Sphaerotilus montanus: one gene and its partner. Each later gene encodes a partner of the first gene's protein in a complex. Links are inferred from orthologs where the notes say so. Each region holds a gene or a part of one and is shown on either strand. Other genes may lie near its edges. The genes, in order: BDD16_RS15010 and cheY.

Region 1 (3,243 bases):
CCAGCTCTGGCCGAGGGCGGCCAGGAAGGCGTTTTCGGTGTCGACACGGTGCATCGTGGCCTCGATGCCTCCTCGGCGCAGGTGGACCAGGACCAGCTGGTGGTCCATTTCCGAGTCTTCGAGGTGCAGGATGCGCAGGCGGCGCGGTGGAGGCGGGCGGAACATGGGGTCGTCTCCTGGAAACTGGGCTGGATTTTGAGGCGTGATCCCGGCACCGAAGCAGGCTGGTAGTGAGAAAAATTGAGGCAGTTGACGCATACCCTGGCATTGGGGCGCGTCTTGTCTCTGCCGGAGTAGTGATTCATGCCTTTGATCCTCGCTGTCGACGACTCCGCCTCCATGCGGCAGATGGTTTCCTTCACCCTCAAGAGCGCCGGTTACCAGGTGGTGGAGGCGGTTGACGGGACCGACGCCTGGGACAAGGCGGGTCGCCAGGCGTTCGACCTGATCCTGACGGACCAGAACATGCCCAAGCTGGACGGGATCTCGCTGACCCGCAAACTGCGCGAAACATCGCAGTACCAAGACACGCCCATTCTCATCCTGACCACCGAGTCCAGTGACGAGATGAAGCAGGCCGGACGGGATGCCGGTGCGACCGGCTGGCTGGTCAAGCCGTTCGACGCGATCAAGCTGCTCGAAGTCCTTCGAATGGTCATCCGCTGAATACGGCCTTCCTCTCCAGGCGCACCCCATGACCGATTCCACCCACGACCAACGAGACTCCTCCCGCTCCAGCGAGACAGGTCTCGATCTGCAACAGTTTCACCAGACCTTCTTCGAGGAGGCGGCTGAAAATCTCCAGCGCATGGAGCAGCTGCTGCTCGCGCTGGACCCCGCGGCCGTCGATGACGAGACGCTCAATGCGATCTTCCGTGTCGCCCACTCCATCAAGGGGGGGGCGGCGACCTTCGGTTTCACGGAAGTGGCCGAGCTGGCGCACGAGATGGAGACGCTGCTGGACCGGCTGCGCCGCCACGAACTCTCGCCGACGCCACCGATGGTCGATGTCCTGCTGCGCGGCGGGGATGCGCTCTGGGGGCAGCTCTCGTTCCGTCAGGGACTGACGCCCGAAACGCCCGCCACCGAGACCCTGGTCGCCGACATCCGGCAACTCGCGCGCCTGTCGAGCCAGCCGGCGGGCGCGGTGGCGGTGGCTGCGGCGGGGGGCTCGGCTCCGGTCGAGGCTCCAGCGGCCGCCAGGAAACTGCTGGGTCCGGGCCAGCGCGAGCTGGAGGTGCGCATCGGACCGCTGGAGCAGGCCAACGCCGCGAACCACCTGCATGAACTGTTCGACGAGATCCCGGGTCTCGGCGAAATGCGTCCGCTCGATTTCGGTGAGCCGGTGGATGGCATGCGCCGTTTCAGCGTGACAACGACCTGTACCGACTCGGAGCTGCTGGATCTGTTCAGTTTCCATGTCGAGCGCAGACTGGTGCATCTGAGCGGGCTGGGACTGGGCTACGGGTTCCACGAAGGCAACCCGGGTGCGCCGACGCAGGAGGAGGTCAATGCGGCCGTGGCCGCTGCCGCCGTGTCGCCGGTGACCGCCGCGGTGGCCAGCGCAGCCCCGACCCCGGCTCCTGGGGCGGCTGCGCCTCGGTCGGGTGGCGGTGCCGGGGCATCGGTGGACGCGACGACCTTGCGCGTGTCGGTCGACAAGGTCGATCAGCTCATCAATCTGGTGGGCGAACTGGTGATCACGCAGGCCATGCTGATCCAGAGCAGCCGTGCACTCGATCCGGTGGCGCACCAGGCGCTGCTGTCGTCGATCAGTCTGGTGGAGCGCAATTCGCGGGATCTGCAGGACGCCGTGATGTCGATCCGCATGATTCCGATGTCGGCCGTCTTCAGCCGCTTCCCGCGCATGCTGCGCGACCTGTCGGGCAAGCTGGGCAAGCAGGTCGAGCTCGTCACCATCGGCGAGGCGACCGAGCTGGACAAGGGCCTGGTCGAGAAGATCACCGACCCGCTGACCCACCTGGTGCGCAACTCCTGCGACCACGGCATCGAGCTGCCCCAGGTCCGCACCCAGAGCGGCAAGACGGCGCACGGCACCATCACGCTGTCGGCCTGGCACCAGGGCGGCTCGGTCGTGATCGAGGTGCGCGACGATGGCAAGGGGCTGTCGCGCGAGAAGCTGCTGTCCAAGGCGCGCGAGCGGGGCTTGTCGGCGCCGGATTCGCTGACCGACACCCAGGTCTGGAACCTGATCTTCGAGCCGGGCTTCTCGACCGCGGAGGTCGTCACCGACGTGTCCGGCCGCGGCGTCGGCATGGATGTGGTGAAGAAGAACATCACCGGACTGGGCGGCCGCGTCGATATCGACTCGGCGCCGGGCTGCGGCATGAGCGTCAAGGTGCGCCTGCCGCTGACGCTGGCCATCATGGACGGCATGAGCGTGGCCGTGCGCGACGAGGTCTACATCCTCCCGATGGGGTCGGTGGTCGAGAGCGACCTGGTCGGTCCCGACACGATCCGCTCCCTGGGAGCGGGCAGCCGCGTCGCCAAGGTGCGCGAGGACTACCTGCCGGTGGTCGATCTGGCCGAACTGCTCGGCTCGCCAGCGACCGAAGGCCAGGCGGCGCCCGGCATCATGGTCATCGTCGAGTCGGAGGGCATGCGTGCGGCGCTGCTGGTCGACGAGCTGGTGGGGCAGCAGCAGGTGGTGGTGAAGAACCTGGAGACCCACTTCCGGCGCATTCCCGATGTATCGGGTGCCACCATCCTGGGCAATGGCAAGGTGGCGCTGATCCTGGACGTGGGCTCGCTGGTCAGCCGGCGTTGAGCCGGCAGACGGCAGGCCGCCATCCTCAGCTGGTGGCCTGCCGCAGCGTCTCGCTCACCGGGCGGCGCAGCACTTCGCGCAGGCTCCACCAGCCTGCACCCTGCGCCAGCAGGGCACCCGCGGCCGAGCCGAACAGCGGCACCCACAGTGGCGGGTTCCACTGGAAACCGAACACCTCCCGCGCCAGCGCCCAGCCCACGGCGAGCGCTGCAGCCGAGGCCAGTGCCCCGGCCAGTGCTCCCACGCCCAGCAATTCCGCCCGCTGCACCTGCCGCAGCAGCGCGCTGCTGGCGCCCATCGCCCGCAGCAGCGCGAACTCGCGGGCCCGTGCTTCCCGGGTGGCGCTCACCGCGGCGAACAGCACCAGCAGGCCTGCGCACAGCGTGAAGCCGAACAGGAACTCCACCGCCTGGATCACCTGGTCCAGCACCCGCTGCACCTGACCGATCTGGGCC
Region 2 (3,001 bases), 660 kb from region 1 along the record:
CAGGGCTGGGAGGCCAACGTCTACGGCGTGCCGGCCTACTCGACGCTGGGCAAGCTGCCGGGCAGCGTCTTCGCCGATCCGCTGCTCAACACCTTCCTGCGCGGCGCCGAGGTCGATCTGGCGCGGCTGGTCTTCCACGAACTGGCGCACCAGGTCGCCTACGCGGACGGGGACACGACGTTCAACGAGTCCTACGCGACGGCCGTCGAGCGCATCGGCAGCCGGCAGTGGCTGGCGCAGGGCGGCCGTGAGGCGCTGATCGCATCGACCGAGGCGCTGGACCGCCGCCGTGCCGAATTCCGCGCGATGACGATGCGCGCCCGCGACCGGCTGGAGGCGCTCTACCGCAGCGATGTTCCGGACGAGGACAAGCGCCGCGGGAAGGCGCTCCTGATGGTCGAGCTGCGCGCGGAGTACGCACGCTGGCGGGACGAATCGTGGGGTGGGGACCGGGCCTACGACGCCTGGTTCGACAGCGTCAACAACGCGCGGCTGGGGGTGCTGGCGGCCTACAACGCGCAGGTGCCGGCCTTTGAGCGCCTGTTCGAGCAGCAGGGACGCGACTGGCCGCGTTTCCACGCCGAGGTGCGCCGGCTGGCCGCGCTGCCCAAGGCAGAACGCGACGCAGCCTTGGCCTCACTTCAGTGATTCGATGAGGTCGATGTAGTTCTGGCGGGCGGTGTCGGCGGAGGTGCCGGTCAGTGCGGACCAGGCGTCGAACTTGGCGCGGGCGACGAAGTCCGTCATGCCGGGGCGTTCGCCGCTGGCGTCGCCTTCGGAGGCCTGCTTGTACAGCGCGTAGATCTGGAGCAGCGTCCTGTTGTCAGGACGTTCGGGCAGTTGCTTCGAGTCGGCAACGGCCTGGGTGAAGGCGGCTTGGAGATCGGACATGGCCTGGTGACTGCGGCAGTGGTGATCTGAGGCAGTGTACGCAGGCCGCTGCCTCAGAACCCCATGCGCGCCAGCAGATCATCGACCTCGTTCTGGTCCGAGACAACATCCGTGCGGGCCTCGGGATTCACCACGGGTCCGTGGAGATCATCCTCGTTGACCATGGCGGCCGACGGTTTGTATTCCGGAGCGATCTGCAGCAGCAACTGGACCAGATTCTGTTCCAGATCGGCCGTGAGCCGAACGACCTTGCTCACGATCTGGCCCGTCAGATCGTGGAAGTCCTGGGCCACCATGATGTTGGTCAGGTGGTCGTCGATGCGCTGGGCGCAGCCCTGCACCTGGGCAATCCCTGCATGCATTTGCGCTTCCGTTGCCGGATCGGCCTGGGCCGACAGCCTGGTCTGTATCTCCCGGGCTGCGTCGCTGATGCATTGCTGCTCCAGCTTGGCGGCATCGACCGAGTTCAGCACCTTTTCTGCTGCCTCGGAGGTTTTTCTCGCGATGTAGTTCAGCCGACTGCGTGCATCGGGCAGTGCCTGCGTGGCGGCCTGCAGATCGCCCATCAGACCCATCTGCGCGACGGAGTCGTGCAGTTTTCGCGTGATTTCACCGATCTGCCGGATCACCTCGGGCGAGGCATAGTGATTTTGCTGGTCAGTCATGGTGGTCTCCACGGGTTAAGCCGTCACGGGCATCTTCTGGACGATCTTGGTGACTTTTTCTTCCAGCGTGGCTTTGGTGAACGGCTTGACGATGTAGCCAGCCGCACCGGTCTGGGCAGCCCGGACAATGTCTTCCTTGCGCGCTTCGGCCGTGACCATCAGCACGGGGATGTGGCACAACGCTGGATCCTGCTTGATCTGGTTGAGCAGTTCGAAGCCATCCATGTTCGGCATGTTGATGTCGCTCACCACGAAGTCGATGCGGCTGTTGCGCAGGACCTGGAGTGCGTTGACACCATCCTCGGCCTCCTCGATGTGCAGGCAGCCCATTTCCTTGAGCAGCCCGCGCACGATGCGGCGCATGGTGGAGAAGTCGTCGACGACGAGAAAGCGGAGATCGGGGCAGGCGGGCATTACGAATCCTTCAGCGTGAATGGGCCGTAGACAGGGTTATCGGCCAGTGGCCGGCGGACTTGAGACTGGGTCATCGGCGGGAATGGCGTTGACGGACGTGGCGTCCCCGCTGTCGAAGAAGCGTTCCTCGGCCTCGCGCGTCATCACGATGATGCTGATGCGGCGGTTGACCGGATTCCTGGGGTCACGCTTGTCGAAGGGCACGCTGGCGGAGAGCCCCTGGACCCGCAGCACGCGGTCGTCCTTGAGCCCCCCGGCGATCAGCTCCCGCCGCGAGGCGTTGGCGCGGTCGCTCGACAGCTCCCAGTTGCTGTAGCCGCCCGTGCCGCCGGAGAAGGGCAGGGCGTCGGTGTGGCCTTCGAGGGTGAGCTTGTTGGGCACTTCGGTGAGCACGCTGCCGATGGCGCGCAGGATGTCGCGCATGTAGGGCTTCACCTGGTCGAGGCCGCTGTCGAACATGGGCCGGTTCTGCTCGTCGACGATCTGGATGCGCAGGCCGTCGCGGGTCATGTCCAGCCGGATCTGGGACTTGAAGGCGGCGAGCTGCGGCGAGGCGGAGACGACTTCCTTGACGCGCTCGCGCAGGCCTTCGAGGCGCTGTTTCTCGGCCTGCGCCTGGTTGGCCTTGAGGGCCTGGAGCTGGTAGGTCTTGCGCTCGGCCTCGATGTCGCCGCGCTTGACCTGGCCGCCCGAGCGGTTGATGTCCTGGCCGCCGCCCTTGATGACGGACGAGGAGTCGCCGGAGCCGGAGCCGCCGCCCATCAGCGCCACCTTCAGCGGCGACTGGAAGTAGTCCTGCAGGCCCTTCTTGTCGCCGTCGGTCGTGGAGCCGAGCAGCCACATCAGCAGGAAGAAGGCCATCATCGCCGTCACGAAGTCGGCGTAGGCGATCTTCCAGGCGCCGCCATGTGCTCCATGGCCGCCCTTCTTGATCTTCTTGATGATGATGGGCTGCAGTTTCTTGGCGTCACCGGCCATGGGAGTCTCCTGTGATCACTTCTTCTTGACGTGCTGTTCCAGCTCGATGAAGG

The links.
Region 2: the proteins of BDD16_RS15010 (region 1) and cheY are in contact, whole or in part, in a solved structure (PDB 1A0O), measured with the Escherichia coli proteins. The link is inferred for Sphaerotilus montanus from one-to-one orthologs.

Annotation. Positions count from the first base shown.
Region 1 is NZ_JACCFH010000001.1:3,276,273-3,279,515, forward strand. What follows is about bases 317-3,241. They hold BDD16_RS15010 (chemotaxis protein CheW), read left to right. Parts: upstream 317-694; coding sequence 695-2,788; downstream 2,789-3,241. Other genes in these bases: BDD16_RS15005 (response regulator), read left to right, coding at 317-666; BDD16_RS15015 (ABC transporter permease), read right to left, coding at 2,814-3,241. Outside these bases: BDD16_RS15000 (hybrid sensor histidine kinase/response regulator), read right to left, coding at 1-165; more of BDD16_RS15005, read left to right, coding at 304-316; more of BDD16_RS15015, read right to left, coding at 3,242-3,243. UniProt on the Escherichia coli protein: Involved in the transmission of sensory signals from the chemoreceptors to the flagellar motors. CheA is autophosphorylated; it can transfer its phosphate group to either CheB or CheY.
Region 2 is NZ_JACCFH010000001.1:2,613,310-2,616,310, forward strand. The notes cover bases 272-2,954. They hold cheY (chemotaxis response regulator CheY), read right to left. Parts: upstream 1,971-2,954; coding sequence 1,572-1,970; downstream 272-1,571. Other genes in these bases: BDD16_RS11835 (aminopeptidase), read left to right, coding at 272-648; BDD16_RS11840 (acyl-CoA-binding protein), read right to left, coding at 637-891; BDD16_RS11845 (protein phosphatase CheZ), read right to left, coding at 945-1,556; motB (flagellar motor protein MotB), read right to left, coding at 2,007-2,948. Also shown: more of BDD16_RS11835, read left to right, coding at 1-271; flagellar motor stator protein MotA, read right to left, coding at 2,964-3,001. UniProt on the Escherichia coli protein: Involved in the transmission of sensory signals from the chemoreceptors to the flagellar motors.